2 regions of the Natranaerobius thermophilus JW/NM-WN-LF genome follow, and region 2 is predicted to be linked to the other one. Evidence: riboswitches for the same ligand, from Rfam matches in the RefSeq annotation. Region 2 holds a riboswitch; the other holds the start of a gene.
What was found. Region 2 has a riboswitch for tetrahydrofolate ahead of NTHER_RS00915 (folate family ECF transporter S component). Riboswitches for the same ligand answer to the same signal wherever they lie in the genome.
Positions count from the first base shown of each region.

Region 1 (16,630 bases), 700 kb from region 2:
TGCGGAGTGGATGAAAGACTATGTAGGTGTAGAATTTGTCGATGACTATCTTATGCATTTTGGAGGACATGAAGTGCCCAGGGCACTTTATCCAATTGGTGGCTCCGGACTAGAACTGATTAGTAGTTTAGAGGAACGAGCTTTGGATGATGAGATTCCAATTAAATTTAATACTGAAGCAAAAGAATTACTTACGGATGAAGATGGTAGAGTTGTAGGTGTAAAAGTGGAAGATCATGAAGGAGAAATAGCAAATATTGAGGCAGAAGATGGGGTTATTATGGCAACCGGTGGATTTGGTGCAAATATTGATATGACTCAAAAGTATAATCCAGACATTGACGATAGATATAATACTACTAATGTTCCAGGAGCAACTGGTGAAGGAATTCTAATGGCAAAAGAAATAGGTGCTGACTTAGTAGATATGGAGTTTATTCAAACTTATCCCACTTGTAATACGCAAACGGGTCACTTGTCATATGTTGCAGATACTAGATTTGATGGTGCTATTTTAGTTAACCAGGAAGGCGAAAGATTTGTCGAAGAGTTAGATCGTCGTGATGTGATTTCTGAAGCTATTTTAGATCAAACTGGGTCTGTAGCTTATCTAATGTGGGACAACCATATAAAAGAAAATAGTAATATGGATAATTACATGACAGAATTTGAAAACCTGAAGGAAACTGATCAGATAATTAAAGCTGACTCTATTGAAGAGGCAGCAGAATTTTTTGAGATTGATGTTGATGAACTTAAAAATACGGTGGAACAATACAATGAATATGTAAAACAAGGTGAAGATGAAGACTTCAATCGTCGTGGTGATCTATTAGAATTAAAAGAAGGACCTTACTATATCCAAGAAGTGGCACCTGCTATTCACCATACCATGGGTGGAATTAAGATAAACGAAGAAGCTCAAGTTATTGATACAGAGGGTGAAATAATTGAAGGGCTTTATGCTGCAGGTGAAATCACTGGTGGAATTCATGGTAACAATCGCTTAGGTGGTAACGCTATAGCAGATTTAATAGTTTTTGGTAGAATTGCGGGAGATAACGTTTCTAAATAAATATTCAAGTTAAAAGACTGCACCCCGAAAGTGTGATAGGATACTTTTGGGGTGCAGTTTTTGTTGTTCTAAAAAGTAACAGTTTGATGGCAAATGCGAATATAATAGACAGGCGATCGGCCTGCCTATTATCATTGCCTTTACAAATAACCTCACTTAGTAAATTTAGAACGTAATGGAATTTGCTTTCTATTTTTGTGAGGCGGTGTCTGTCATGGATCTAATTTTTGAGGACTTTAAAATAAATAAGCTAATATAGGCATAGAGTGGTACACTAATTAACTGACTGATAGCATTACCGAGAACTGTGTACAACAGTGGCAGACCAAATAAGATGTATGAAAAATAGGGTACTAAAATAACAGTTGTAATGGCTTGTCCAATTCCTATTCCTAGTAATAAGTGTAAAAAGCTTGGTATCTCTCTCTTTCCATTAGTAAGCTTTAGGACCAAACAAGGAATAATTCCCGTTAATGCAGCCGTTAAGGTGAAATGCGGCATATAAGGGCCCATAGGTACTAATAGAAATCCTACCAAATCACTGACAATACCAACTACACCTCCAGCTAGCGGACCGAGTAAAATTCCAGCAAGAATAATGGGTAGTCCACCTAAACCAATTTTTACCCCAGCTATTCCGCCAAAAGAGATCGTAAAACCCGAAGTTACCAATCCTAAAACTACATTAACAGCTGCTAATAACCCCATGATCGCCAGGGCATGTGGGTTTTTAAAAAAGTTTTTCAAAAATAAAACCTCCTTCTCTGATTTGACGTGGTAGTTCTACCACATCAAAGGAAGGAAGTTTGTTAATCTTAACTTTCTTTCCTTATTGATGTGATAGCGAACGCGATGTCCCAACGCAGCTCTTAATAGCTTTCGTCCAAGGGCAACGTCCCATCCCTTGGCACTTAACGCGAGACACCTACTCTACCACTTTTTTCCATTATAACATATTCAAAAATACATTCAAGAGCAAATTAAAAAAATGATTTTTGTCTAAAAAGAGTCGCAAGACCTATTTACATTAATAAAAAAGTCCTAAATAATTATAAATAAGCTTAAAAAGAATTCTAGGATTATATACAAGGACTATAATTTAAAATTGTATTATAAACTTATTTAAGAAAAGGAGGGAACTGTATTTTTAAAAAAGCTAGAAAAGATTTCTGTGTCTGTAATCCCCGTGGATTTACTTTGATTGAATTGATAGCTGTAATTGCTATTATTGGGATTCTTGTTGTTTTGGTTGCGCCAAATGTGATGAGTTATATTAATGAAGCTGAAGAAATGGCTTGTGACGCGGCAAAAAAACAGGTGAGTGATGCCTTGCAAACGGCTATTGCCACAGGAGAAATTGCGGAAGATGACTTAGAGGCAGAAAATAGTAAACAAATTGCATCGAAAATTGAAAAATACATAGATGGCAATCCAGCTGACTCATGTGATGATTATGACGACTTATCAGATATGCTGGATGCTTTGTTGACAGAACCAGATAATGGTAAAGAAAATGGTAATGATAACAACGAAGAAGAAAATGGGGGAAATGATGACGATAATGATGAAAATGGGGGAGACAATGACGATGATAGTCCACCGTGGTGGCCTTCCTTCTTACCATGGCCCTTTTAATTGGTTTCAGCTTAAAAGTAGTTGGCTTATTGTTCGTAAAAGTACGATAGTTCTTATAACTTAACAGAACTGCTCATATAAAAAGGAGGGAATTAAATGATTTTTATAAAGAAATTACATAATAAAGTTTCAAGGCTGTTTAAAGACAAAAATGGTTTTACTTTAATTGAGTTAATAGCAGTCATTGGAATAATTGGAATTTTAATAGCCTTGGTGGCACCAAATGTCATGAGTTATATAGGTGAAGCCGAAAAAGAGGCCTGCCGAGCTGAAAAGCAGCAATTGGAAAACGCTATTAAAACTGCTATCTATTTAGAAGATAAAGGAGAAATTGACGAATTCGATGATTTTTCTAAATATATAGATGTAGATGATGAAGATGATTTGAGACTTCCTGACTGTGATGAAGTTGACTGGGATTTAGATGATGTCAATGATGTAGAAGTAACTTGGGAACCAGGAAATAACGATTGATAATTCAATGAACAAGATTAATATAAAAGCTCATACTTGGAGACAAATTAAAACCAGCCGGGAAGTTCACTTTAAATGCTTACTTTTCCTGGCTGGTTTTTAGTTAATATAATCAAATAATCACAGATATTTATTCAGAATCAGAATTGTATTGGGATAGCTTTCCCGGTGTTCTCAATGCCCTGGTAGAATTAAATACTGCCAAAAGTGCTACACCTACATCTGCAAAAATTGCACCCCACATGGTCGCCATTCCCAAAGCTCCCAGGGATACAAAAGCTGCTTTTACTCCCAAGGCGAAGACGATATTTTGTAATACAATTCGTCGGGTTTTTCGGGCGACATCTAAACTCAAAGGAATTTTGTCTAGATTATCATCCATTAGGACTATATCTGCAGCTTCAATGGCAGCATCCGTTCCCAGCGCACCCATGGCTATACCAACATCGGCCCTGGTGATTACGGGAGCATCGTTGATGCCATCACCCACATATAATATTTTCTCATCTCCAGTCTTATTGGCGATTAGTTCATCCATTATCTCAATTTTTTCTTCTGGTAGTAAACCTGCATAATATTTATCTATATTCAGTTGTTTGGCTACACGCTTGGCAGTTTGTTCTTCATCTCCCGAGAGCATGACTGTGTGTGAAACGCCTTTGGCTTTTAGTTTGGCTACAATCTCTGCCGCATCGGCTTTTATTTCATCATCAAGAATCAGGTAACCAACGTATTTGTCGTCTACAGCCACATGAACGATAGTTTCACCATTGTCTTTTTCATCTGTTAAGTCCATGTTGATACTTTCCTTTGTCAGCAATTTTTCGCTGCCGGCTAAAATCACACTACCATCTGACAATGTTGTTTTTACACCGAAACCTTTGTCTTCTCGCTGTTTTAAAACTTTAGCTTTGAGTTCTTCCCTAGAAAAGTTAAACTTATGCTTTGCTTCGTGTAATATGGATCTGGCGATGGGATGATTTGAGTAAATTTCTGCTGTAGAGGCATAGTTCAATAATTCTTGGTCTGAAAATCCGTTTTTGGGATTAATTTTGACAACTTGAAAAGTCCCCTCAGTTAGTGTACCTGTTTTGTCAAAGACTACTGTATCGGCATCAATCAAGGCATCTAGAAAGTTGGCACCTTTTACTAATATTCCTCCTCTCGATGCTCCTCCTATACCTCCAAAATAGCCGAGAGGTATGGATAGTACCAAAGCACAGGGACAAGATATCACCAGAAGTATCAATGCCCGGTATATCCACTCACTAAATTCTGCTCCCGGAATCAATAGCGGTGGTATAGTGGCCAACACTGCAGCTCCTCCTACAACTACAGGCGTATACCAAGCCGCAAAGGTAGTGATGAACTTTTCTGTAGGAGCTTTTCGTTCGGCTGCTTTTTCTACCAAATCAAAAATCTTGGCGACAGATGAGTTATTAAATTCTTTAGTGACTTGTACCCTAAGCAAGTTATTTTCATTGATAGTTCCAGCCATTACTTGTTCACCGGGGCCTACACTTTCTGGAACGGATTCACCTGTTAGGGCACTGGCATTAATGTATGACTCACCAGATAAAACTTTTCCATCTAAGGGGATGCGTTCTCCTGGATAGATTTCAATTACATCGCCAGGTGTCACCTGTTCCGGAGAGACCTGTTCGGTACCCTTTTCAGTTATAAGGTTGGCAAACTCAGGCCTTAGATCTAATAGGGAAGAAATCGAGCGGCGTGATTTATTAACGGCCAGGTCTTGGAATAGCTCACCTACTGCATAAAACAACATAACGGCTACCGCTTCTGGTAATTCTTGAATCAAAATAGCACCAAGGGTAGCAATGGTCATAAGGAACTTTTCGTTAAATATATCTCTGCGAACTAAATTTTTAACAGCAGAAATAACAACGTGACCGCCGACCAGGAAATAGGCGATTAAAAATACAGAATAGTCTGCTATCGCCCATGGAGTGTTTTGCAGCTCTTCCCTAAAGATAAATCCAAATATTAGTAATCCTAGTGATATGATTATCTTTAAATATTCTTGTTTTAAATTGGAACTGTGATCATCTTCATAGTTATTATGGGGTTGTTCCTTGTTATTTTCCTTGGGAATTAGTTTCACTCCAGGTTCAATATCATCGACTATTTTTTGAGCTTCCTCGTATAATTCGGGGTCCAATTCGACAGTATTATTGTTAAGATTAATATTTATCTCTTGATTCGGATTTGGATTTAAGTTATTTAATTTCCGTTCTATTTTAGCTGCACAGCTGGGACAGTCCAGTCCTCGCAAATAATATTTCATGATTTCCCCTCCCTTGACAGAAACACAACAAGTTTAAGAAAGTAAAACAAGTACAAGCGTATCTGCAGTTATTGAATCCGAATCCTGTAATGTCGGTTATTGATGCTTGATGTGTTCTAGTGTTTTTTCAAAGAGTTGCTCTACATGGTGATCATCCAATTGATAATAAACATTCTTGCCTTCTCGCCTTTGTTTAACTAATCGGGCGCTTTTTAATAATCTCAATTGATGAGAAACTGCCGATACTTTCATATCCAGGGTGACTGCGATATCACATACACACAGTTCTTTATGAGCCAGGGCATGTAAAATTTTTACCCGGGTAGGATCTGCCAGTATTTTAAAGGTTTCAGCCATTTTATCAATATCCTGTTCATTCAACATATGTTTTTGAACATGCTCCACTGCTTCACTATCAAAACAGAACTCTTGACATGTATCTTTTTTGGTCACTGATAACCCTCCAATTATTTTTGATGTTAACATTTGCACAACTGTTCAACTGTTATATTGAATTCTAACATAAAGTCCTGTAAAAGGGGAAGGGGTTGTCTAGAAAAAATTGGGGAAGTTATAGTTTTTAATTTAAATTTTAAACCCCACTCCTTTTGATTTCGGGCTCAAAATGGAGTGGGGTTTATTTCAATTAATTAACTTCACACACAGGTGGTCTTACAAATTGCTTTTGATAATTAATTTGATTCTATACTTAAACCTTAGCTTCTAATGACTGTTCACCTTTGTGATGACTGCCTTTTAAATCCTCCCTATCGTAAGATGGGTCTACTTTTGCTTTCTTTAGTCGTGTAGAGTTTAGGACTACATTGATAGAGCTTGCTGCCATGGCAGCAGCCCCGATAATTGGGTGAATTAGTCCCAAGAAAGCTGCTGGGATGGCTATGGCATTGTAAAACCAGGCCCAGAAATAGTTTTCTACGATTTTTTTGAAGGTAGCTTTGGATAATTTAATGCCAGATACCACTGCACTTAAGTCACCTCGAATAACGGTTATATCAGCTGCTTCGATGGCTATATCCGTTCCGGTTCCGATGGCTATACCGATATTTGCCTGTTTTAGAGCCGGAGCATCGTTGATACCATCTCCCACCATGGCTACATTTCCGTATTCATCTTGAAGCTTTTTGATTTCATCAACCTTACCGTCGGGAAGTACCTCGGCAAGTACACTGCTGATCCCGACTTTTTTGGCTATGGCATTGGCTGTTCTTTCGTTATCTCCTGTAATCATGGCGGTTTTCATTCCTAGTTGTTCGATTTCTTCAATAGCTTGAATAGAGTCTTCTTTCAAGGTATCGGCAACGGCTACAATGCCCGCCATTTTACCATCTATGGCTACTAGCATGGCTGTTTTAGCTTCATCTTCTAATCTTTCTAGCTCACTGTTGAGATGCTGGTGTTCAATATCTTTTTCCGCCATCAGCTTTCGACTGCCAACTAGCACTTCTTTATTGTTAATCTCTCCTCGTACCCCTTTACCGGTAATTGCCGAAAAGTTTTCTACCTGCTGGAATGTGATGTTTTCTTCTTTAGCTGTTTCCACAATGGCTTCACCTAGAGGATGTTCCGAGGAAGCTTCCAGACTTCCTGCATACAAGAGAATATCTTCTCTGCTAAAACCATTGTAGTTTATGACATCAGTAACCTCAGGTTTTCCCTTGGTAATAGTGCCTGTTTTATCGAAGGCAATTATATTGATATCTTTCATAGTTTGGATTGCTTCACCTTTTCTGATCAGGACACCTTTTTCGGCACCTAGTCCGCTACCTACCATCAAGGCTGTAGGTGTTGCAAGCCCCAGGGCACAGGGACAAGAAATTACCAGTACTGCTATAGTTGCCAGTAGGGCCAGGGACAACTGTGGTAAATCTATAGTGGACCAGGGAAAATCAAAATATTCTACTACTGATACATGAAAATCGGGAAAGACCATCCATGATATAAAGGCAGCTATAGCAATTAATATAACTCCGGGTACAAAATAACCTGTAACTCTATCGGCAAATTCTTGAATGGGTACCTTGGAACCCTGGGCCTCTTCAACCATTTTGATAACCTGGGATAAAAATGTATCTTTACCTATTTTTGTGGCTTCAACATGCAATATCCCCTGTTTGTTAATAGTTGCACCGATAACTTCATCTTCAACAGTTTTGTTTACCGGGATGGATTCCCCTGTGGCCATTGATTCATCTATGCTGCTTTCACCCTGTACAACTACACCGTCTGTAGGAATCTTTTCTCCAGGGCGTATCACCATCACATCTCCAACCTGCACTTCCTCCATGGGGACTTCCTTTTCTTCTCCATCTCTAATGACGCGGGCTGTTTTAGCTTCCATTTCCAATAACTTTTTGATGGCCTGGGATGCTCTACCCTTGGCTTTGATTTCTAAGAATTTACCGATCATGTGAAAGGCCATGATAGTTGTAGCCATTTCAATAAATGAAGTAATGGGTAGACCCAGTATGATCCCTAAAAAGTTTAAAATAAAAGGTACGGCAGAACCCATTGTTACTAATGTGTCCATATTGGGACTGCCATTTTTTAAGGCGCGCCATGTGGCTTGATGTGTTTTCCTTCCAAAGATAAAGATTACCGGAAAACCTAATACAGATATAATGGGAATATAATAGGGAATAGGTGTTACAAACATGTGAACCATCATGATGATCATTACTACACTGGCAAATCCAACAGACCACCACATTCTTTCGGCAGCTTCTTTAATTTTTTCCTCTTCCGGATCGATTTCTTGTTCTAGTTCTTCATCAACAATATCATAACCGGTATCTCTGATAGTTTGTTTTAAGCTGTTTAGGCTGGTTTTTGTAGGGTTATAAGTTATTGTAGCTTTTTCTGTTGCGATATTGACATTGGCATGGACACCATCTAGTTTATTTAAATTCTTTTCCACTCTCTGGGAACATGCGGAACATGTCATACCGGATATTTTAAGTTCTACATTTTTTTTATTTTTCTCATCTTGTTCTTCCGACTTAGCATCATAACCCGAATCTTGTACAATTTTAATTAAATCATCTTCGCTGATTTGGGTGGGATCGTATTCGATGTAAGCTTTTTCAACGGCAAAATTAACTTGGGCACTGTTTGTTCCCTGGGTTTTATTCAGCTGTTTTTCAATTCGCTGTGCACAATTGGCACAGGTCATACCAGTTAATTTTAAAGTTGTATTATTCATTATTTCACCCCTTCCTGCTATTTTACGAGATGAGCAGATAAACGGACAGACGAATTGGCAGACATGCGGTCATAGCTATACAGTTATAACTCAGACTACCGCTTCTCGCTTGGTCTTTCTATTTACTTACCATTTATATCATCCACCCCCTATGGGGTGGGGTCAAATAATACAATAACACATATTTATCTTTAAGTCAAAAGAGGGTGTAATGTAATGTAATTGTTCTGTGATATTGTCACCCCTAGAATGTTCTGTGAAAATGTCACTATGACTAAAAAGGTGACATATCAAATGACCCAAGAAGAAATTAAAAAACTAAATATTATCAATCAAACAATTGATGGCTACTTAACCATTAGAGATGCAGCACGAGCTTTGAACCTCAGTGATCGACAAATTAAACGACTGAAGAAAGGAGTGCAACTAGAAGGACCCAGTTTTGTCATACATAAAAGCCGAGGTAAAAAGCCTGATCATTCTGTTCCTGAAAGTACTGAAAAACATATCATTTCTCTAAAGTTAGAAAAATACCCAAATGCAAATTTCACTCATTTTACAGAACTTTTAAACGAGCGAGAAAAAATCTCTATCAGTAGGCCAGTTGTTCATAGAATTCTTAGTAAAGCTGGAATTTCTAGTCCTAAAAAACATAAAAAGAGTAAGAGTCACCACAGACGCAAACGCAAGGACAGAATGGGACTTTTAGTACAAATAGACGCCTCACCTTATGACTGGTTTGACACTGGCTTTGATTGTGATTTACACGCTGCTATCGATGATGCCACAGGAGCTTTGCTAGGATTATTTTTTGTTGAAAATGAATGTCTTGAGGGATACTTTCAGATTATGCATCAGTTAATTTCAAACTATGGTATTCCTGCAAGTCTTTATAGCGATAAGCACACTATTTTTAGATCACCTAAATCGGACAAGCTTTCGATTGATGAACAGCTCGCAGGTAAACAAGTTAAGCCTACTCAATTTGGTGCAGCTATGGAAGAGTTAGGAGTCACTATTATACCTGCTAACTCTCCACAAGCAAAAGGACGAGTTGAAAGGCTTTTTGATACTTTACAAAGCAGACTGCCCACACTTTTTAAGCTACACAATATAACTACCATGGAGAAAGCTAATGAATTTTTACAAAAAGATTTCTTGCCTGATTTTAATAAAAGATTTGCCCTAAAGCCCGAAAATGAGCTATCGGCTTTTACCTGTTTAAATCAAGATATTAATCTTGATCATATACTTTGTTCTAAATTCAAAAGAACTGTGGACAACAGTGCCACTTTCTCTTTTGAAGGAAGTTACTATCAAATTTTAGATAAAAATAGTCAACTGGTTCCTAAATCTAAAGTTACTGTCCTATCTAATCCTAAATTTGGAGTTAAAGTAAAATATAAAGATATGGTGTTTGAAACTCAAATTGTGGACAAGCCTTCAACTACTAAAATGACCAAAAAAGTTAAAACAACGCAATCACCTAAAAATAGAATAGTCCCAGATGAAAATCACCCTTGGAGAAAACAAAGTGAAAGAACAAATCTTAACTACGACCTGACTGATCAAGAACTTTTAGATACTATACTAAATACCAGGGACCGAGTTTAAAACTCGGTCTACCTTCCTGGGGGGTGACATTTTCTCTGAACAAATTTATGCGTTTTTAGGTGACATTTTCAAAGAACATTGACAAAGAGGGTGTAATGTAATTGTTTTGCAGTTATTTTTTTAGTTTCACTCTAAGAGTTTGATTTGTCACCCCAAGAATGTTCTGGGGAAAATGTCACTATATTTAACGCTCTAGCTTAAAGGTTTCGGATAAGGTGCTTCCTCTAAAAACATTGACAGTATAATTATTGTCAATATCTATGTCGGGATAATCATTTCTCCAAGTGCCTTTAGAATAGTATTCTGACTGTTGTATTCTCACATATTGCCCTATTCCTATTGGATCACTTTTGTGTCGTTGTAATTTTGCTATAAGATTTTGTGTATTATCCATAAAATCTTTGGCTACAAATTCAGCTATAGTTTCAAAGGTTTTTTTATCTATAATCTCAATTCCGGGGATTTGTACTTCTTCCAGGTAAACCTCAATGTTATTATCTATTTCTACAGAAACTTCATTATTATATTCAACATTAATGTTCATATCAGTGTTTTGAACACTATACTCTATTAACCCTTCTTCTTCTTCAACAAAAATGTTTGAGGAAAAGGAGGGAATGGCTTTTTCATTTAGCATGGTTGTTAATAACTTAGTTTCCTCGGAATTCAAAGTTGTAGCCTTATTTCCATTTTCGGTCAAAACCATTGCCCCGGATATATAAGGTATTTCATCACCTTCTTCTTTTAGATCAACTTTAGGGAGATATCCATCTCTACCTTTTGTTAAAACTGCTGTCCATAATTCATGTAGGGTAACTTCAGGTATTAGTCCGTCATCAGCTCCAAATTCTAGCATGTCACTTAGAAAAACCGCTATTCTACCGTCTTCGACAGGGTTTTGGTATAATAGATTTTTTGCTTTTCCAGGATGATAAGCAACTAAAGATGTTGCATCAATTTCTGGAATTTGCCTTATATCTTTAACTGTATTAGGAAAGTTTTCTTTTGTGATATTTTCTCCAAATAACATTATATTTACCTTTCCTAAAGCCATTAATCTATTTCTATGTTGTTGCCAGTTATCTAAAGCATTTCCTATTGTTCGACCCTGAACTGTCTTAACACGGACAGGCTCTTTAGCTTCTTCGGCAAATAGCGGATTTGAAGTGGTTAATAGAAGGGGATTGTAGTCATCATTATCATTTTCTGGATTAGAATCAAAGGACATAGCTAAAATTATCGAAAGTTCGTCTAAAATTTTTTCGTTAACGAAATCACAAGCTGTTAAACTACTAAAAATAAAGATTATTATAAGAATTATTATACTTTTATTTATATTAACTCTCATCTATCTGACACCTCTCAATTTACATGTTATGATAAGCAAAATGGGAATTAAAATTACTAGTCCTCCTCCATATAAAGTGAAGTTAGCTGCAAACTCTTCAGTCTCAGGAACATTTTGAGGTACTAGTGCCACAAATAATACAATGGGCCAAGCCACTAGTGACCAAATGTCATGATAATCTTTATTTGTTATGTGAGCCAGAGAAAAAGTAGCTACAAAATACTGAATGGAAGAAACTAGAATTACCTTGCCTAACCATAAGTGAATAAACAAAGTATCTATGCGTTCTATAACAGCTATATCAATAATTTTTAAATATTCTATAAATGGCCAATAAGTCAGGTTTAATTGCTCTAGTCCCATCATCATTAGAGAGACTATAAAGATTGAAGTATAAATAAGTCCGGTAATAATTATTGCTATATTGGTTAGTTTAGCATCATCTTCTTTCTTATTTAGATAAGGATAAAATACTAATATAATTTCTATACCTAGAAAAGCAAGAAGAGGTTCCTGTATAGCTTTAACTGGTTCTACAATCCCTCCTTCAAAGACTGGTAATAAATTTATATGTTTATCTAATGAAACGGGGATTAAAAAAAGTATGAATAGGGGTAGTGTATAAAAAAGAACTAATTCACTGAGTCGAGATAAAGTTGATAGACCATTTCTTGCTATATATATAATTACAGAGAGAATTATAATAAAATGAAATACCATTGGATATTGTATATCCAGATACACATATGCAATGTTCATAAAAAACCTAAGAACCAACCCGGACAATGTTAAGGCATATAAACTATATATAACGATCAGAATGGTACCCCAAAACTTACCAAGTATTATTATGCTGGATTGAGCTAGAGTTTTATCTGGAAAAAGGCGAGAAAAGTAAAGGCAAATATTTGCATATATAATAACTATCAAGGTTGACAACAAAATAGAAAACCATCCGTCTCTACCGGCTTCAGTAGCAATCCCCCTGGGTAATGTTGTTATTCCTATACCAATTGTCATGCCAAGAATTATAGTAATCCATTGGAATTGACTTATATCTTTTTTTTCGTGTTTTTTCAATCCTCTTCTTCAACTCCTTTTTGACGTCTGATATTTTTATTTGCAACTGCTTTGGGGCGTTTTCTAACCCACCTGAATGGCATTCTATAAACCGTGTCACGTTGTTCAGAAAGTTTGAAAGGAGCAATTGGCTGTAAAAAGGGTACTCCAAAACTGCTTATGTTACAAAGATGTGTAGCTATTAAAAACCAGGCTATCATAAATCCAAAACCTCCTAGTATTCCTGTCATAAACAAAATTGGAAACCTAAGTAATCTCAGAGCAGAAGCCATTGAATAATTAGGTATAACAAAACTAGATATCATACTAAAAGCAGTAAATATTACTAATACTGGACTCATAAGTTCAGCGTTAACTGCAGCATCTCCGATGACCAAGGCCCCTACTATACCCACTGTTTGACCAATTGGCCCAGGTAACCTTAAACTTGCTTCACGCAAAAACTCTACAATTACTTCTATTAACAAAACTTCCAACAGTGGTGGGAAAGGCACAGCTTCTCTAGCTTCTGCAATTGAAAATATAATATCTACAGGTATCATTTCATAATGAAATTTTGTCATAAGAACATAAATAGATGGTAGGCAAGTAGCAATAAAAAAGCTAGCAAATCTTAAAGTCCTTTGTACAAAGGAGAAAATATAGCGAGTATAGTAATCTTCAGGAGTATGAAAAAATTCGCTTAATGTAACTGGCAGAATTATTGCGAAAGGAGTACCATCAGTAAGTATGGCTATTTTACCTTCTAAGAGATGTCCTGCTACTTTATCCGGCCTTTCAGTGTCTATCATTTCCGGAAATATAGTGATTGTTCTTTCTTCAATTAACTCGTGGATATAGTTACTTTCTAAAATGCCGTCAATATCAATTTTGTTTATACGATTAATTACTTCATTGACAATTGTTTGATTAGCGATATTTTCACAATAAGCTACTGCTATATTTGTATTTGTTTGCTTACCAATTCTAAATTGTTGAATCTTAAAATGATGTGATTTAATTCTTCTTCTTAACTGGGATGTATTGATTCGAAGGGTTTCAGTAAACCCTTCTCTTGGTCCTTTGATTGATTGCTCATTAATTGGCTCTTCAATTCCTCTGTTTTCCCATTGAGTTAAATCAATAATAAAGCCTTGTGGAAGCCCTTCTATAATTATAGCTGTTTTTCCATCTAATACTTCTTCGATTAATTGATTGAAACAAGTTTTGGTTTGTACTTCAGTTCCTACTGTAAATAATCTTTTTTTGATAGTCTCTGGAGAAGCTTCATCTGTGTTTTTCTCTTTAGTTGAGTTATACTGTAGTGGTTTAATAATGTCACTATTAACCAGTTCTTCGTTTACTAACCCCTCGATAAATAGTGTAAGTACATTTGCATTCGAATCAGTGATAAAATTCCGGAAGCAAATGTCATCACTGTTTTCGAAGATATTCTTAAGATGTTTGTGATTATAATTAAAGTTTTTACTTATTTTCGTATTGTTACTATCATCTAATTTTTCTGTACTCATTATATAGGGACGTTTTTTTTTAATAAGTTTTTGTATAATGTTTAACATTATTATTATCCTTCCCATAAATTTTTTTTATTTTTTACGTAGTGAAATGAAATATACATTATGTTATAAATAAGGTATATATTGCTCCTTGAAGGTGAAAAAGAGGGTGAAAAGTAAAAAACTGGAATTTGAAGAATCTGCTAGAATTTTAAAAATCTCAATAATTTCTAGTAGTATGGCTGTCCCAAAACTATTATAATAATGTTAAGATTATTTAATAATGCTTAACTGTGTTCAAACTGCAAATTTGTTCATGGCATAGCGTAAAATGGAACGAATTATTTCCGGCGGAAACCTTTCTTTACAAACCTAGTCCTCTTCTGGAACAGCATGTTTCCAGAAGAGGAAGTGTTTTTATTGCACAGCTTTTTAAATAAAAATTAACCAAACTCGTCAAAACCTGTGATATAGGGAAGTAGAGCCAATGGTTTGCCGAATTAATTGAAGCTGGCACAGTTATTGCATATAAATAGATGACACAAATACAATAAGTGGAGGTGTTTTTAATGAAAGATTCAAAATTAACTACTCGTATTGTCCATGCCGATGAAGGTCAAAAGAACGAAGCGGGTGCTCTTAGGACCCCAATTTATCAAAGTTCAACCTTTGTATTTGACAATGTTGAACAAGGAGCTGCTAGATTTGCCGGTGAAGAGGCTGGCTACATCTACACTAGATTGGGTAACCCAACTCAAAAAAATCTTGAAAAGCAGATGGCTAACCTAGAAGGTGGAGATGATGCTATAGCATTAGGATCTGGTATGGCAGCTGTGTCTGCTGTTGTGATGAATTTATTAAATTGTGGAGATCATATGGTGGCCTCAGATACACTATATGGCTGTACTCACTCTCTGTTTGACGAGTTGTTACCCAACTGGGGCATTGAAGTAACTTTTGTTGATACCAGTGAGCCTGAAAATATCCGAGCTGCTATTAAAGATAATACAAAGGTGATTTATACTGAAACTCCTGCGAATCCAACTATTTCCATCACTGATCTGGAAGAAGTTGTGAAAATTGCAAAGGAAAAGGACGACATTACAACTGTAGTAGACAACACCTTTATGACTCCTTATCTTCAAAGACCGCTAGAAATGGGAATTGATATCGTAATTCATAGTGCTACCAAGTACCTTGGTGGTCACGGAGATACTGTTGCCGGAATAGTAGTAGGTTTCGAGGAACTGATTGGTGATATAAAAATGACTACAGTAAAAGATTTAGGTGGTATTATTGCACCTTTTGATGCTTTCCTATTGCTCAGAGGAATTAAAACTTTAGCTGTTCGTGTGGACAAGATCTGTGAAAACGCTATGAAGGTAGCCAAGTTCTTAGAAGAACATCCAGCTGTAGAAAGAGTGTACTACCCAGGACTTGAAAGCCATCCTCAACACGAGTTAGCTAAAAAACAAATGGAAGACTTTGGTGGCATTATTGCCTTTGAATTAAAAGGTGGCTTTGAAGCTGGTAAAAACCTACTAAATAATGTAGAGTTGTGTACATTGGCTGTTAGCTTGGGAGATGTGGATACATTGATCCAGCATCCAGCATCCATGACTCATTCTGTAGTTCCACAAGAAGAACGTGAAAAAGCAGGTATTACCGATGGTATGGTAAGGGTTTCCGTAGGAATTGAAGATGTAGATGATATTATCGAAGACCTAAAACAAGGAATGGAACAGTAATTTAGAAAGAAACCCTTAGAAATATCATCAAACTACAAAACCAAGGGGCTGAGGGATAATTATTTATTGCAATTCCCTCAGCGCCTCCCTACATTACATTGTTAACCCATCTGAAGAAATTGGTAAGAAAATTACAAAACTACTGACAATGAAGATTTAAAGGGGGATCACCTAGATGGATCAAAAAGAAATTAAACCGAATGGTTGGGCATTAATACCCTTATTTGTGTTTTTATTTTTGTATTTAGGTGTAGGACTGTTTCTGACTTATTTAGGAGTTGAAATGGCCTTTTACGAATTTCCTGCACCTATTGCAGCATTGATTGGTATTGTAGTAGCAGTATTTATGGCAAGAGGTACAATTGATGAACGGATCAAGACTTTTATTAACGGGGCCGGTGAAGAAGGTATTGTGATTATGTGTATGATTTATTTGCTGGCCGGTGCCTTTTCAGCAGTAGTAGAAGGTATGGGAGGCGTTGAATCTACTGTTAATCTAGGGCTTACTATGGTGCCTGCTCGCCTGTTGCTACCTGGTTTATTCTTGATAAGTGCTTTTATATCCCTGGCCATGGGAACTTCAATGGGAACTATCGGTGCAGTTGCGCCAATTGCCGTTGGCTTGGGTCCCGAAA
Region 1 covers NC_010718.1:2,636,739-2,653,368, reverse strand. Annotated here, with positions in the region: gene NTHER_RS12490 (flavocytochrome c) at 1-1,075, shown strand, start outside; gene NTHER_RS12485 (folate family ECF transporter S component) at 1,265-1,822, opposite strand; THF riboswitch at 1,915-2,010, opposite strand; gene NTHER_RS15405 (type II secretion system protein) at 2,273-2,710, shown strand; gene NTHER_RS15400 (prepilin-type N-terminal cleavage/methylation domain-containing protein) at 2,807-3,184, shown strand; gene NTHER_RS12470 (heavy metal translocating P-type ATPase) at 3,315-5,489, opposite strand; gene NTHER_RS12465 (ArsR/SmtB family transcription factor) at 5,586-5,942, opposite strand; gene NTHER_RS12460 (heavy metal translocating P-type ATPase) at 6,199-8,709, opposite strand; gene NTHER_RS12455 (ISNCY family transposase) at 8,959-10,323, shown strand; gene NTHER_RS12450 (Ger(x)C family spore germination protein) at 10,508-11,671, opposite strand; gene NTHER_RS12445 (GerAB/ArcD/ProY family transporter) at 11,672-12,751, opposite strand; gene NTHER_RS12440 (spore germination protein) at 12,748-14,310, opposite strand; gene megL (methionine gamma-lyase) at 14,817-15,995, shown strand; gene NTHER_RS12430 (Na+/H+ antiporter NhaC family protein) at 16,171-16,630, shown strand, end outside.
Region 1: linked by a shared signal. The riboswitch ahead of NTHER_RS12485 (folate family ECF transporter S component) and the one ahead of NTHER_RS00915 (folate family ECF transporter S component) in region 2 are both predicted to bind tetrahydrofolate.

Region 2 (16,630 bases):
GACTCCCTTTGTCCCCTCCAGTTCTATAGGAAGTGAAGAGCTTAAAAAAGAATTACGAAAAACTATCAAAAATATCAATAATAAATACTTGACCGAGCTACTTAATACAATATTTGAAGATCAAAAACTTCTTAGTTTATATCTCAAGGCCCCAGCAGGCAAGAAAGTGCATCACAATTATCTGGGGGGCTTGGCGGAACACAGTTTAGAAGTTATCAAAATAGTTTCATCAATGTATCAGCTGTATCAAGATAGAATTAACTGGGATCTTCTTGTTACAGGGAGCTTACTCCATGATATAGGTAAAATTTACGAATATGATTTAAATAGTCCTAGTTTTCAAATGACTGATAGAGGAAAACTATTGGGACATATTGCATTGGGAGAAGAGTTGATAAGGTCTAAAATTGATAGATTATCGTATTTTCCCGAATCACTGGCTGTGGAGATTAGGCATATGATTTTAAGCCATCACGGAGAGAAAGAATGGGGTTCTCCAGAAGTCCCAAAAACCTTTAACGCTTTATGTTTATTTTATGGAGATCTGATTAGCAGTCGGCTAAATCAGGTTGATAAATTGTTTTTTGAGGCTGAGACTGGAGAGCAAGAAGAAAACTTTAATTGGACTAATTTTGATCCTTTAATGGGTAGAGCTTTTTATTTGCCTCAAGAAGAAACTAGTGAACAGATAGAAGGAAGCCAGCTAAGTCTTGATAATTTAACTGAATCTTAAAATAAGCTATGTGATAAAATAAAAAAATAACAAAACCCCGCTTTAAAACGGGGTTTTGCTATCTAAAAGTTCATGGTTTTCTGCGTTAGTATGTTTATTTAAGGGAAGTTAGTACAGTTTGGTTAACTTCTTGCAGCAAATTGTCAAATTGCTGTTGAGCATCCATTAATGTTTTAATGGTTTCATTATTTTGCATTTCTTGCTGCAAGGACTGCAATGTTTGAATTTCTTCTTGACTGACTTCTTGTCCTTGTTGTTGTGATTGTTGAAGATTTTGCTGCTTGTCCTGAAATTTTTGCAACAATTCTTGAGCTGTAACATCAAGATTTAATTTGTTTTCAGCACTTTTCAAAGTCTCAAATTCTTCAGTTTCCTTAATTGCTTCAGCCAATTCTTTGGCTTTTTGCTCTACACTCAAAAAACACACCTCCAAAATTTTTCCCTAAGTAATATGGATACCTTTACTATTGTAGCTTAAATAGATATCAATTGTAAAGTAGGAAATCAAATTGATCTTATTGAATTGTATATGATACTGAGTTAATTAATATCTAATTATTATTTTTACCAATAAACTTAGGTTCTACAACAGAATAATAGATTTTTGTGAGGAAATTTAATACACAGGAGGGATGAATGAATGGAATTGACAAAGAACGCCAAAATGGTCCTTGAAAAGAGGTACTTAAAGACCAATGAGAAAGGTGAAACTGAAAATCCAGAAGATATGCTGAAACGAGTAGCTGATAATATTGCTCAAGTTGAAAAAGATGTTTATCAAAAAGATAAACAGGAAGTATCGAAAGTTTCCCAGAATTTTTTTGACCTTATGGACAATCAATATTTTATGCCAAACTCTCCTACTTTGATGAACGCTGGGAGAGAATTGCAACAATTGGCTGCTTGTTTTGTTTTACCTATAGAAGATTCTATGGAGAGTATATTTGAAGCGATTAAAAATGCAGCGTTAATTCATAAGAGTGGAGGAGGTACAGGCTTTTCCTTCTCAAACTTACGCCCTAAAAATGATATAGTTTTATCTACAGGTGGTGTAGCCAGCGGGCCTGTATCCTTTATGAAAGTTTTTAACTCGGCAACTGAAGCTGTAAAACAAGGTGGTACTAGACGTGGAGCCAATATGGGTATTCTCAGGGTGGATCATCCAGATATACAGGAATTTATTACATGCAAACGTGACAGTGATGAAATCAATAATTTTAATATCTCTGTTGGAATAACCGAAGAATTTATGGAAGCCGTAAAACAAGATGGTGAATACTCCCTTAAAAACCCCAAAAATGGTCAAGCAGTTAAAACTCTCAGGGCAAGAGAAGTTTTTGATAAAATAGTAGAAATGGCTTGGGGAAATGGCGAACCCGGGATAGTTTTTATTGACAAGATGAATGAAAATAATCCCACTCCCCATATTGGTGAAATTGAATCAACAAACCCTTGTGGTGAACAACCTTTATTGCCCTTTGAATCTTGTAATTTGGGATCTGTCAATCTTTCAAAGATGGTAAACAATGGTGCAGTGGACTATCAATTATTAAAGGAAACTGTCCATACTGCAGTTCATTTTCTTGATAATGTAATTGATGCCAATAGATATCCTTTACCAGAGATTGAAAAGACGTCAAAGGAAAATAGAAAAATTGGTTTAGGAGTAATGGGTTTTGGAGATATGTTGTTTAAACTAAGAATACCTTATAACTCTCAAGAAGCCCTGGATTTAGCCGAAAAAGTCATGGGTTATATTGATCAAGAATCAAAAGCCAAATCTCAAGAACTAGCTAAAGAAAGAGGAGCTTTTCCCAACTTTAAAGGCAGTATATATGATCAAAAAGGTGAAGAACCCATTAGAAATGCAACAACTACTACCATTGCTCCCACTGGAACCATTTCCATTTTATGTGGAACCTCTAGCGGAATAGAGCCATTATTTGCCCTGGCATTTACAAGAAATGTGCTCGATAATGATAAACTAGTGGAAGTAAACCCTGTATTTAAAGAGGCAACTGAAGAAGCGGGTTGTTATAGTTCTGAATTGATGGAAAAAGTGGCAGATAAGGGAAGTATACAGGATATTGATGAAATTCCGGATAGTATCAAAAAGGTATTTGTAACATCTCATGATATATCCCCAGAATGGCACTTGAAGATGCAGGCAGCTTTCCAGAAAGCAACCGACAATGCGGTAAGCAAAACTGTTAATCTGCCTAATGAAGCTGACCTAAAAGATGTTTATGAAATTTATAATCTGGCTCACGAATTAAACTGTAAAGGCGTTACAGTTTACAGAGACGGTAGTCGTGATACCCAAGTACTGCAGACAAGTAAAGCTAAATCAAAGCAAGAAGAACAAAAACAACAAAAACCACAAAAAAGTGAACCTAAAGAAGGCCGAGCCGGTGAAATTGTTCCCAGAAAACGACCCGATGCCACTATCGGCCGGACTGAGAGAATAAAAACTGGTTGTGGTAATTTATATGTTACGATTAATGAAGATGAAGAAGGTCTTTGTGAAGTTTTTGCGTCCATGGGTAAATCCGGAGGTTGTGCTGCTAGTCAATCCGAAGCTACTGCCAGGCTGGTAAGTATGGCCTTGAGGTCCGGTTTAAAAGGTGAATCCATAGTAAAAGAATTGAGAGGTATTCGGTGCCCAAGCCCTGCCTGGAACAAAGGAGGGGGAATGGTACTAAGCTGTCCAGATGCCATTGGCATCGTCTTAGACCGTTATCTTATTAGAAAAGAACAAGGAGAAGAACCGGTTCAATCTAATAATGGTATAGACAAATTAGATATGTTAATGGGTGCTTGTCCTGATTGTGGTAGCCCAGTTTCCCATGAAAGTGGGTGCATTACATGCTATTATTGTGGATACTCTAAATGTAGCTAGTTAATAGATATTTCAAATAAAAGAGGCAGCTTAAACTGCCTCTTTTTGACACTTTGTTATTTTCTTAATTTTATCATTCGACTTGGATAGTTAAATTATCAAAGGCCGGTTTTATATTAACTGGTAATTGTTCATTTAACTGATAGTAGTCTAGATCATGAGTCATATGTGTAAAGTAAGCAACTTCAGGATTTATTTTATTTACAGTCTCTACAGCTTCATCAACACTTAAATGGTTAGGGTGAGAACGATACCTCAAAGCACCGATCACTAGAGTATGCAGACCCTGTAAAAATTTATATGAATCGGGAGGAATCTGAGAACAATCTGTAAGATAAGCGAACCTACCGATACGATAACCCAGGATTAAAGACTTCCCATGATATATTGGAATTGGGTTGATGGTCAAGCCATTGAGTTCAAAACTACTCGAGATTGAATGTAAAGTAACTTTGGGACTACTAGTATAGGGATCTCCACCTCTAAAGACATAAGAATACATGTTTTTTAGATTCTTTACAGTTTCTGAACTGGCAAAACAAGGAATAGATTCCCTTTGAATTTCATTGAAGCGTCTTAAATCGTCAAAACCGTGAACATGGTCAGCATGGGGATGGGTAAAAAGCACTCCATCTATCCTGTGTATATTGTTATTGATCATTTGCAACCGAAACTCCGGTGGAGTATCAATTAACAGGTGATTATTTTCATATTTGATGATCACGCTCGACCGGTACCTGGTGTTTTTTGAATCTTTACTTGAACACACTGAACAGCTACAACCAATTACCGGGACCCCGTGAGATGGCCCTGTACCTAAGAATGTTACTTTCATATATTCATCCCTCATTTTCTTTTAATACTAATTACTGCGAAAGGAGGCCTATTAATGGCTGATAACAAAAAATTTCAAGATCTAAAAGAAAAACTATTGTCTTCCGAGGAACCTTATGTACTAACTGGAGCCGGAATCAGTACAGAAAGTGGTATACCAGATTTTAGAGGCAAAGATGGCTTGTGGACCAAAATTGATCCTATGCAATATTCTACTAGAGAAGTATTGATGTCGGTGCCGGAAAAATTTTATGAATATGGTTTCGAAAGATTTAAGCAACTGGCCAACAAAGAACCCAATCAGGGTCATAAGATTTTAGCTGATTTAGAAAAACATGGTGTGATAAGTGGTATAGTCACACAAAATATCGATGGTCTTCATCAAAAAGCAGGTTCAAAACAAGTATTTGAAGTCCATGGTAATACCAGAAAGTGCTATTGTTTAGGATGTAATCAAGAGTATCCTTTCCAAGAATTAAGCGATCAATTAGAAAAAGAACAAAAAGATGTCCCTAAATGTAAGGAATGTGGAGGTATGTTACGACCTGATATCATACTATTTGGTGATCAAATGCCAGATCTATTTTTTAAAGTTACCACAGTTTTGAAACAACGGTGCGACTTTTTATTGGTTATAGGTACCAGTTTACAGGTGTACCCTGTGGCTGCCCTAGCTGAACTAGGTATTCCCATGGGTATAATTAATCTTGAGGAAACCCCCTTTGATCGACAGGCAGAAGTAGTTATACAGGGTAAATGTGGAGAGACTCTGTCACAACTATGGGATCATATGAAAGACGAATTATCACAATAATGAAATCCAGTAGTTAATATAACAAATCAATATTATTCAGTTTGGGACATTTTTGAAGTGACAGAACTGACTTTTTGGTTCATACTTGCTGTTTTATCTCTGCGATCATCTATTTTAATGTTTGTCACGACTCTCTGCGCTTCTGAATCAAAGGGTACTTGATGCATTTGTTTAACAATATCCAAACAATCGTTCAGATCACCTTCTAAAATGGTTCCCATTGGTGTTAGTTTGTAATTAACCTTTGATTGAGATTCCAGTATTTGATGACAGTCAGCCACATAAGGGCTGATGCTTGGAGAGCCAGTTCCCAGTGGAGCTACACTAACCTCTACAATGGCCAAAGCTTATCCCTCCTTGTGGTATAGTTTATTAAATAATTGAAATTACATGTATCTCTTTATAAGTTCGCGCTTTAGCCGTTATTTTCCTGTTGTTAATATGGCTAATCCCGTAATTTAATTTCATAGGTGAGGTGAACAAGGTGCAAATAAACCCTTTTAATAAACCTACAGAAATAGATAAACAGTTATTGGACGGTGTGATATCACAAGGTGATAGAGTAGTTGATGCAACTTGTGGGAATGGACACGATACTGAATATTTAGCCAATCGAGTTGGTGATCAGGGGCTTGTGTATGCTTTTGATATTCAAAAGCAAGCTCTTGAAACTACTTGGAAACGTTTACAGCAGGAGGGACTGCATGAGCGAGTAAGATTACTTAATAAAGGTCACGAAAAATTGATTGAGGATGTGGAAGGGCCGGTTAGTTGTGTTATGTTTAATTTAGGTTATTTGCCTGGTAGTGACAAGAAGGTAGTGACAGAACCTCAGAATACTATCCGAGCTATTGAAGGAGCTTTAAGTTTATTGAAGGCCGGTGGATTATTGACAATAGTATTATATCCAGGTCATGAGACAGGAATGATAGAATCTCAAGTGGTTCAAGATTACCTTATGAGACTAGATCAGACTAAATTCCATACAAAGAAAATTATATCTTTAAATTTTAAAAACAATCCACCGTATCTAATGGCAGTTTTAAAAAACAAGTAAAAACTAGACAGTGAATTGCGGTTTGAACATACGATAGGGGGGAAAGTTATGAGATTGGGTTTTCACATGCCCCTTTCGGGTGGTGTGGGTAAACAATTAAATCGTGCTAGTGAATTAGGTATGGAATGTATACAAATTTTTTCAGGGAATCCAACTAGCTGGAAGCCAGGCAAAATCACACCAAAATCTCGAGATTTATTTATAAAAAAACAGGAGGAATTACAGATAAAACCTTTAGTGTTTCATACTCCCTACTTGATTAACCTGGCTTCTCCTAAAAATGATATTAGGGAAAAATCAATCTACTTATTGAATGCTGCCTTGGAAAAAGCCAAAGCTTACGATGCTCCTTATGTGGTAACTCATATCGGTAGTCATGTGGGTGAAGGAGTTGAAAAGGGAATTGATCTGGTGAGTTATAGTTTAGAAAAGATTATGGAGGATTGGCCTGAGGGGGTAGAATTACTACTGGAAAACACTTCAGGAGCTGGATCTACTCTAGGTGGTAGTTTAACCGAACTTAAAAAAATTATAGATAAATTTTCAGGAACCCAGGTGCTCGGGTGCTGTTTTGATACTGCTCATGCTTGGGGTGCCGGTTACGACATTTCAAATGTCAAGGAGGTAGAGACCACTCTGGAACTGGTTAATGAACAGCTGGGCCTGGATTTGATCAAAGTTTGCCATGCCAATGATACCAATGTCCCTTTAGGATCTACTAAAGATAGGCATCAACATATTGGTGAAGGTAATATCACAGATGAGGGATTCGGTGCTTTGTTAACTCATGATTCATTTACACCAAAGGCAGTTATTATGGAAACACCAAAAAATGGTACAGACTGTGACCAAATAAACTTACAACGATTAAAAAAGGTGGTTGGCAGGCATGAAGAAGAATGATTTTAAAATGACAGAACAGAATATTTATTCATATATGTCCCCCGATAATATTAAAGTGGAGGTGTTTTTATCACCTCTATTATTTGAGTACTTAGAAGAGAGTTCGTTAAAACAGTTGTTAGATGCCAGTGAGTTACCTGGTGTGATTCCACCTGTGATAGGAATGCCTGATATCCATGAGGGTTTTGGATTACCTATCGGTGGAGTGTTAGCAACTGATGGTAATGACGGTATAATATCGGCAGGGGCAGTGGGGATGGATATTAACTGTGGTGTTAGGCTGATAAATACAGACATTGATTATGGAGATATTAAGGACGAGCTTCCCAAGTTATTGGAAAAAATCACTTCATCGGTTTCTCCTGGAGTCGGTGGTAAAACAAAATACTTAAAAGCAAAAAGCTTGGATATCCAAAATGTATTGGAACAGGGCGTGCCTTATTTGATTCGTCAGGGCTTTGGTAATATGGAGGATTTAGATCACATTGAAGATGGTGGTGTTATATCAGAAGGAGACAGCTCTGTTCTGAGTCATGAAGCTGTTAAGAGGGCTAAAGAGCAACTTGCTACTCTAGGTTCTGGGAATCATTTCATTGAAATCTGCTTGCTTGAAACTGATTTTAATCAAAAAGAAGCCAATGATTTAGGAATTAATTACGGGAAGGTTTGCTTTTTAATTCATACAGGTAGTAGAGGGATCGGGCATCAAGTTTGTACGGAATATATGGACAGAATGAAAAAAGCCTTAAAAAAAGATAGACAGCCACTTCCAACAAAAGGGCTAGCCTATGCCGAAATTAAGAGCCCTTTAGGTAGAGAATACTTTAGTGCTATGGCAGCTGCAAGTAATTTTGCTTTTGCTAATAGACAGCTATTGACGACAGCTATAGAAGAAGCCATTGGTTGCAAAACGAATTTAATTTACGATGTTCCCCATAATATAGCTAAGTTCGAAACAATAGATAATCAAAAATTACTTGTACACAGAAAAGGAGCTACTAGAGCTTTCCCGGCAGGTCACTCTGCCTTAGCTAAAAAATTCAAAAACACGGGACAACCAGTCATTATCCCAGGAACTATGGGTACCGGATCTTATATTATGCTTGGTACAGAAAATCTGAGACGTACATTTTATTCGGTCAATCATGGAGCGGGTCGTCAGCTATCAAGAAAGCAGGCCAAAAAAAGTATCACCAAAAAACAATTCAAACAAATGATGAATGGGATAGAAATGAGTATACCGGGGGTTAAAAATGTAATAGATGAGGCTCCTCAAGCTTATAAAGATGTTGATGAAGTGGTTAATACTCTTTGCGATATCGGTTTAACTAAAAAAATAGCCAGGTTGCGCCCCATCGGTGTGATAAAAGGTTAATATCAAGGGCCAGGGGCGACCTGGCTTTTTATTTATTTTAATAACTCCTCAGAGTTCATCTTGTAGTTTTACTCAAAGATTTCTACAAGTATCTCTCGCGTTTCGTCAATGGATTTTTCTTCTCCTAAAAAGCGTTGATCTTCTCCCAACCATATTTCCATATGGAGGTGTGGGCCGTCATCTCTTCCTTCTGCTGCAGCTCCAGTCCCCGTATTCCCTACACCACCGAGAACTTCTCCTTGCTCTATTTGGTAACCTTCCTCTATGTGTGCTTCAATGCTGTTTAAATGGGCATATCTGACGACAATATTATGTTCGTGTTCCACCCAAACTTGCTTTCCTCTGAGCTTGTCCAAAGTATCTTCTGGTGTTTTACCAAGTTCTGCTGTTTCTTCAAGTAATTCATCACGATAAGACTTTTCTAGCTCCTTAAAATCATGATCTGCTCTGATTACCTCTCCCTCAGCGACAGACTTAACTGGAGTATCAATTTCTATTGGAACGCCTACATATTCATTAAAATAATCTATTCCTTCGTGGACACCATTACGATAAGCTCTATCCGCACCCGGTAAGTGACTATCAGCATAAGTAATTACAGCATCTTCAATAGGTGAGATAAAATGGTCTAATTTAGATACGATTAAGTCTCGGTCCCATTCTTCTGAAGGTGGTATTTCTGCGCTTTGATCTGCATCTTCCTGATCGGTTTCTTCTTTACCATTTTCCGTTTCTTGTTTTTCTTTGTCTTTTTGACCGTTAACTACTTCCTCTTCATCACCTTCTGATACCACGTCTTTAGTTTCTTCACTGTCTTTGTTTTCTTCATCTTTAACTTTTTCTCCATTATCACCTGCTACTGGGTTCGTTCCTTGGATATCGTCAATATCCAAATAAATCCAACCAGCTGTCAGGATAATGCCAACAAGCAAAATGGGTATAAATAAATGTCGAAACTGCTTTTGAGAGCTCCCTCTGGTATTTTTTACAAATTTTGGTTTCATCTCTAGTTCCTCCACTTCTTTTGTATTATTTACTTGTACTTTTTAAATTATAATATTTTTAAATTCAAATGTAAAACAATACTCTATAGCGTAAAATTACCTATATTATCCTGAGCTTGTTCAGCACAAACTAAAAATAGCCTTAAAACCCTTTAAATTTAATGGAGGTGTCGCTCTAATGGCACGTAGGCGAAATAGAGGTGTCATGAGTGAAGAGCTGAAGTATGAACTGGCCAAAGAGCTGGGAGTTTTTGATACAGTGGCCCGAGAAGGTTGGGGAAGTGTTCCATCTCGAGATTGTGGGAACTTAACCAAGTTGGCCATTGAAAAAGCTGAACAGATGATGCGAGATCAAAATCAAGGGTTTTAAGGCAAGGATGAATAAACCCAGACGAACTGGGTTAAGATAGTAATGAAGGCAGGTTAACTCCTCTCCCTTTAACAATATCATGCCTTCCCAGGCAAGCGGCGGCCAAATCTTGGTCGTCGCTTGTTGTTTTTATGGCTAAAATAGTGATATAATTTTATTAACAAGGGGAGTGGAAAAATTGAAAAAATCGACAATATATTACATGTGTTTAGACTGTGGACATACGGAATTAAAGTGGTTAGGTAAGTGTCCTGCATGTTCTAATTGGAATACATTTCAAAAAAAATATCAACAACCGAGCGATAATAAGCATAAATCTAACATTGGTTCATCTGAATCAGAACAATCTTCTCAAGTAATCACCTTGTCAGAGATTGACTTAGAAAAAGAACCTCGTATGAGTACAAGCATCGATGAACTTGATAGAGTTTTAGGTGGAGGTATTGTACCTGGCTCAGTAGTTCTCTTTGGAGGAGACCCTGGGATAGGTAAAAGTACCCTGATGTTGCAAGCCTCTCATAATTTGGATACATTAAATTTCAGTACCCTTTATGTTTCTGGTGAAGAATCACTGTCTCAATTAAAACTAAGATGTGAAAGACTAGGACTAAACTCTGAATCCTTATTGTTTGCTTCTATCACAGACCTCAGGGAACTAGAAAATAGATTAAATGAACAAAAACCACAAATATTAATAATTGATTCTATTCAATCATTATATACTCCTGAAATTGAAGCCCCGCCTGGAAGTTTATCCCAAGTTAAGCACTGTGCAGCAGTTTTACACTCAGTTGCTAAAGAAAATGAAATTGCTTGTTTGATAGTTGGGCATGTTACTAAGGCAGGCCAAATAGCCGGCCCTAAAGTTTTAGAACATATAGTAGATACTGTTTTATACTTTGAGGGAGATCATCATCAAGACTATAGGATATTGAGAAGCATAAAAAATAGATTCGGCCCCATAGAAATTGGTGTTTTTGAAATGCGTCAAACTGGATTACAGGAAATTACTAACCCGTCCAAATTGTTTTTAAGGAAAAGACCAGACTACACCGTAGGTTCTGCTATCTTACCCAGTTTAGAAGGAACAAGGGCCTTTTTGGTAGAGATTCAAGCTCTGGTCAGTACCAGTCAACTAGGCACTCCCAGAAGAGTTGTCACAGGTATTGACAGTAACCGAGCAGCATTAATAACTGCCGTTTTAGAGAAAAAATCCGGTTTGCACTTAGTAGGTGACGATATTTTTATTAATGTGGTTGGTGGTGCTAAAGTAGCTGAACCTGCAGCCGACTTGGCTGTGGCTCTAAGTTTGATCTCTAGCTTTAAAGAACAAGGGTTTCCGGGAGATTTAGTTGTCATGGGAGAAATAGGTTTAACAGGTGAAATACGATCATGTAATCAACCAGAAAAACGCCTTTTAGAAGCAGAAAGAATGGGTTTTAAAAAAGCAATATTACCCGAAGCTTGCCGTTTAAATCATCATCAAGGAAACATTGAGATTTATCCGGTATCCTATTTGAAAGATGTTTTAGAAATATTATCAGGGTAGGTGATTGCGCTTGACATATTTATCAAAATTACATGATAATAAGGAGTTTTTAGATACTCTGGCTATGCTAGCTCCCGGGACGGGGCTTCGAGCAGGACTTGAAAATGTTTTAAGGGCAAAAACTGGGGGATTGATTGTATTAGGTGACAATGAAGAGGTGCGTGAGCTCATTACAGGGGGCTTTAAAATTGATGCCACCTTTTCTCCCAGTAATATGTATGAGTTAGCCAAAATGGATGGGGCTTTAGTTTTGAGTAGTGATGCAAGAAAGATCGTTTACGCCAATGTTCATCTAAACCCTGATTCCAATATTTCTTCCAGTGAGACTGGAATTCGACATAGAACAGCTGAAAGGGTGGCTAAACAAACTCAAAAGACTGTAGTTGCAATATCCCAAAGGAGAAATATTATTACTATTTACCATAATAACTGGAAATATGCTATGAGTGATATTGGTGTGATTTTAACAAAGGCAAATCAAGCAGTGCAAACTCTGGATAAATACCGATCTGTACTGGATCAAGATTTGACTAATCTTTCGGCATTAGAATTTGAAGAATCAGTGACTTTAGCTGATGTGGTGAAAGTGATTCAAAGATCTGAAATGGTTATGAGGATAGTAAAGGAAATAGAAAAATACATTACCGAATTGGGGACTGAGGGACGTTTGGTGAAGATGCAGCTAGATGAGCTAATTGTGAATGTTGAAGATGACAGTTATCTGTTGATTAAGGATTATTATAATTCAGAGGGGCATTATTCGCCTGCGGAAATATCAAATAAAATTTCGGAGATCGAATCAGATGAATTATTAGAGCCTGAAAAAATATTAGAAGCTTTAGGATATCCAAAGAAAGCTAGTTATTTAGATCAAAAGGTCATGTCCCGTGGTTTTAGAATTTTGAATAAAATTCCTCGTTTACCTATAAATATTGTGGAAAATGTGGTTGAAAGATTTGGCGATTTGAGAGGAATATTAAATGCTTCAATAGAAGAATTAGATGACGTAGAAGGTATAGGGGAAATTAGAGCGCGAGTGATAAAGGATGGTTTACGAAGGATTAGAGAGCAAGCTTTAATAGATAGATATGTATAAGTTGTAGGAGGAGGTTAATTCTTGGATATTAAAAAAATACTACCAAATATATTGACTATAGCCAATTTGACAGTGGGTTTTGCCGCCATCCTATTGATTTCTGGCGAATATTATAGTACAGCTGTTTCTTTTGTGATAATTGCCATGGTTCTTGATGGTTTAGATGGAAAAGTGGCTCGCAAATTTCAGGTGTCAGGTGATTTTGGAACAGAACTTGATTCCCTGTGTGATGTGGTATCTTTTGGAGTAGTACCTGGTTATTTTATGTGGGCAAATAATTCTGAGACAAGCCCACTGATAACAACTTTATTTACAATTACAGCTCTTTTATTTTTGATATGTGGTGCCTATCGTTTGGCCAGGTTTAATGTGGAAACAACCAGTGGTGAAGACTTTACAGGAATACCTATTACAATTGCAGGAGGAATTTTGGTTTTAGGTTCTTTTTACATTGCCCCGTTTAGTGCTATATTGGTAATAATGTTAGCTGTGATTTTATCACTTTTAATGATTAGTGAAGTACCTTATCCTTCTTTTAAAGGGGTAACTTTGCCAAATGAGTACTGGTGGTATCTTATTTTTTTAGGGATTATTATCTTGTTTATATTATTTCCTTTATTGTTTTTATTTTTATTGAGTATTTATTTTATAAGTGGTTTTGTCAAATTAATTATTTAATGAATGTGGTATTAAAATAAATTTAGGATGTGTAAGTTGAATGTTGATAGTTGAACTTTTCAATTTCACATCCAATGTTTCAGGTTGGTACATCTAAACTGTTGTAAATAAAAATAAACCGGATAAAGGCCGGTTTATTTTTATTAGCTTTTTAAATCAATATTTTTATGTAAGATTAAAAAAACCAAGAGTAGAAATTTTATCGCTTTCATTGTCAATGACATCATTGAGATTAATATTCAATGTATTAGCCAATGCTGCCATATAAAATAAGTGATTACCAATTTCGTTGGTCAAAACTTCATGGCAGTTATCGCAGAGATCGCCTTTTAAGTGTGTACTCAGGTGTTTATGAAAATCTTCAATGGTAGCACTTTCAGGAATCACCTGTTTATCAGCATCTACTTGTAAACACCCGCAATTAGTTACGGACTTAATCACAGCTCGATTGACTCTTGCGTTAGATTCTTGGAATTTAGTAATATTGTCTAGAATACTTTTATGTCGTAAGAGTAATTGAGAGACTTGCTTTTGAAGATCTTGACAATTATTTTGAGTGCCCAATTTATGTCACCACACTTTCTGCATTATTAATGCTATAAAAAGTAATGTAACAACATTATAAAAATAAGTTTAACCTTTGTCAATGAACAGGCCCATTATAATGCAGTCAGTGTGTGACAATAATTGATGTAAGTTACTATTTGTGGCAAAGTAAAAATATTGACAGATGATTAGAGGGTTAAGCTTAATGGCTAAAATAAGATCAAATCAATCCCAAATCAGACTATGTGTTTGATTCCGAGAGATTTTGTGCTGTTGAAATAAGATTTTCTGATATTTCCGTCATTTCTTGAACGCTTGCAAGAATTTCCTGGGTGGAAGCAGCTTGACTTTCAGCTACATCACTGCTGGTTTGGATTTCACTATTCATTTCCTTGATATGATTTACAACCCTTGTTATAGTTTCTTCAACTTCTTGGATAGAATTACTACTGTCATCGGCTAATTTTTTCACTTCAGTGGCGACAACTCCAAAGCCTTTTCCTTTTTCGCCAACCCTTGCAGCTTCTATAGCGGCGTTCAAGCCAATTATTCTTGTTTGATTCGCTATTTTTTGTATAAACTCTAAAACTTCATTAATACTGTTAGCATCGGACTCAGCATCCTTAGCTCGTTTGCTTAAATCTTGTCCTAAATTTGCCAAGTTTTCTGCTCCTGTAGTAATTTCTTCCATGGAAGATTTTATTTGTTGGATATTGGAACTAAGAGTGTTAGCTACATCAGTCAATTGATCGGCTTGAGCCTTTAGATTTTCGTTCATTTGCTCCCTATCTTCTACAGTGTAGATCAAAAGATTGGCAGCTGATGGATCCATGATGCTGACTCCATGGGGAACTAGCTCTTTCAGTTGTTCATTTACTTTAGCCACTCCCGTCACATCAATAACTACATCTAAATCCGTGTTAATATAATCATTAAAATCCGAAATTGTTCTTATACCCATATCTTTTGCGAGAACAATGGCAGGTGCCTCTGTATTAATGTCACAGACCCAAAAGATATTAACATCATCTAAATCACGAAAAAGTTTTAGTAAAGACTCACCACCATTGCCACCGCCAACAATTCCTACATTCATTCAACCCCCCCCTAGGCTTAAATTAAGTCATTATTTAATTATCTATTATTAAAGGTGCTGTTATATTTAGTTAGTTGTTGTACTGTAAAATTTTCTATTGAGTGAATAAATTCAAATTTTACAGAATCAGCTTTTAACTTTAAATACAACCCTGTATTGCAACTACAAAAAACAATTCTATATTTAGTAAATATTTCCTCCTGATATATCAAAAGATTGTCGAAATGTCATAAAGTTAAGAAAATCACAAATTGTTTTTACTAGCCGCAAAAATAATTCTGTGTTATTATAAAACTTAAGGCAGAGTAGGGGTCTTGCGTTAAGTGCTGGAGGATGGAACGTTGCCTCCAGACGAAAGTCCTGGAAAGGACTTGCGATAAGATCTCGCGTTCGCTGCCACATTTTAAGAGAAAGCCCCCTTTCTCTTAGTGTGGCAGTAAGCCGCCACACAAAAGAGAAAGGAGGGAAAGAGTGTTTAAGAAAAAGTTTACCACAAGAGATCTGGTTTTTATGGCCTTGTTGATTGCCTTAAATGTAATCCTTACCCGTTATGGTTCACTAAGAATTAATTTCGGCGGTGTAGAAGCTGTTCGTATAGGTATAGGAGCTCTACCGGTTATTCTAACAGGGGTGTTTTTTGGGCCAATAGCTGGTGGTATAGTTGGTGGAATTGGAGATGTAGTAGGTTTTATGATGTTTCCCATGGGAGCATATATGCCCCACTTCACTTTAAGTGCTTTTTTAACAGGTTTTATACCAGGATTATTACTATATCAATGTGAGAAAGATAATTTAACATTTCCGAAATTAATTCTTGCAATAGGTGTTGGCCAAGTTGTGACCAGTCTACTTTTGACCCCATATTTTCAAAACACTTTATTTGGAATTCCCTTTGCAGTAACAATACCTGCTAGATTAATTAGCCAAGCCATTAATATTCCCTTGTACTCTCTTCTCATTAAGATGATTGCATTAAAATGGAATACAATCTTTGCTCATAATCATAGTTAAAAATAAGACAAGCGTAGCTAATACATAATTAGCTACGCTTGTCTTATTATATGATTATTTGTTGACAATAAAAAAGTCGTGTGATATACTATTTTAATTTGACTTACAAATGCCAATGTGTTATCATATTTTATATACTGGTGTTCTGAGAGGAGGATTCATGTGTTTAAAAAAGGGGATAAAGTGGTTTATCCCATGCATGGCGCGGGTGTTATTGAAGGGGTTGAAGAACGGGAAGTTTTAGGTAAAAAACACATGTATTATATTATGAAGATTCCTGTGGGAGATATGAAAGTTATGATTCCCAAAGAAAGAGTTGATGCTATAGGACTTAGAGAAATCGTTGATAAAAATAGTGTAAAAAAAGTTTTGGCTATTTTAAAAGCTGAGGAAACTAATGTAAATCACAACTGGAATCAAAGATACAGGGCTAACTTAGAAAAAATCAGGAGCGGTGATATTTACCAAGTCGCTGAAGTTATTAGGAACCTGGTATTTTTAGATGATGAGAAAGGTCTTTCAACAGGTGAAAAGAAAATGCTTGAAAATGCCAAGCAAATATTAGTTAGTGAATTAGTTCTTGCTAAGGATATTGAAGAAGAACAAGCTCATGAAATTATAAATGATACTTTATTAACAACTTCATAATCATATTAAAGTGATTA
Region 2 covers NC_010718.1:171,991-188,620, forward strand. Annotated here, with positions in the region: gene NTHER_RS00830 (3'-5' exoribonuclease YhaM family protein) at 1-733, shown strand, start outside; gene NTHER_RS00835 (YlbF/YmcA family competence regulator) at 828-1,151, opposite strand; gene NTHER_RS00840 (vitamin B12-dependent ribonucleotide reductase) at 1,374-3,632, shown strand; gene NTHER_RS00845 (MBL fold metallo-hydrolase) at 3,706-4,467, opposite strand; gene NTHER_RS00850 (SIR2 family NAD-dependent protein deacylase) at 4,522-5,280, shown strand; gene NTHER_RS00855 (MTH1187 family thiamine-binding protein) at 5,313-5,624, opposite strand; gene mnmM (tRNA 5-(aminomethyl)-2-thiouridylate-methyltransferase MnmM) at 5,765-6,337, shown strand; gene NTHER_RS00865 (deoxyribonuclease IV) at 6,386-7,240, shown strand; gene NTHER_RS00870 (RtcB family protein) at 7,227-8,615, shown strand; gene NTHER_RS14970 (M23 family metallopeptidase) at 8,684-9,619, opposite strand; gene NTHER_RS00880 (small, acid-soluble spore protein, alpha/beta type) at 9,798-9,989, shown strand; gene radA (DNA repair protein RadA) at 10,159-11,538, shown strand; gene disA (DNA integrity scanning diadenylate cyclase DisA) at 11,543-12,634, shown strand; gene pssA (CDP-diacylglycerol--serine O-phosphatidyltransferase) at 12,656-13,312, shown strand; gene NTHER_RS00900 (nucleoside triphosphate pyrophosphohydrolase family protein) at 13,478-13,876, opposite strand; gene NTHER_RS00905 (methyl-accepting chemotaxis protein) at 14,100-14,954, opposite strand; THF riboswitch at 15,254-15,352, shown strand; gene NTHER_RS00915 (folate family ECF transporter S component) at 15,426-15,965, shown strand; gene NTHER_RS00920 (CarD family transcriptional regulator) at 16,128-16,613, shown strand.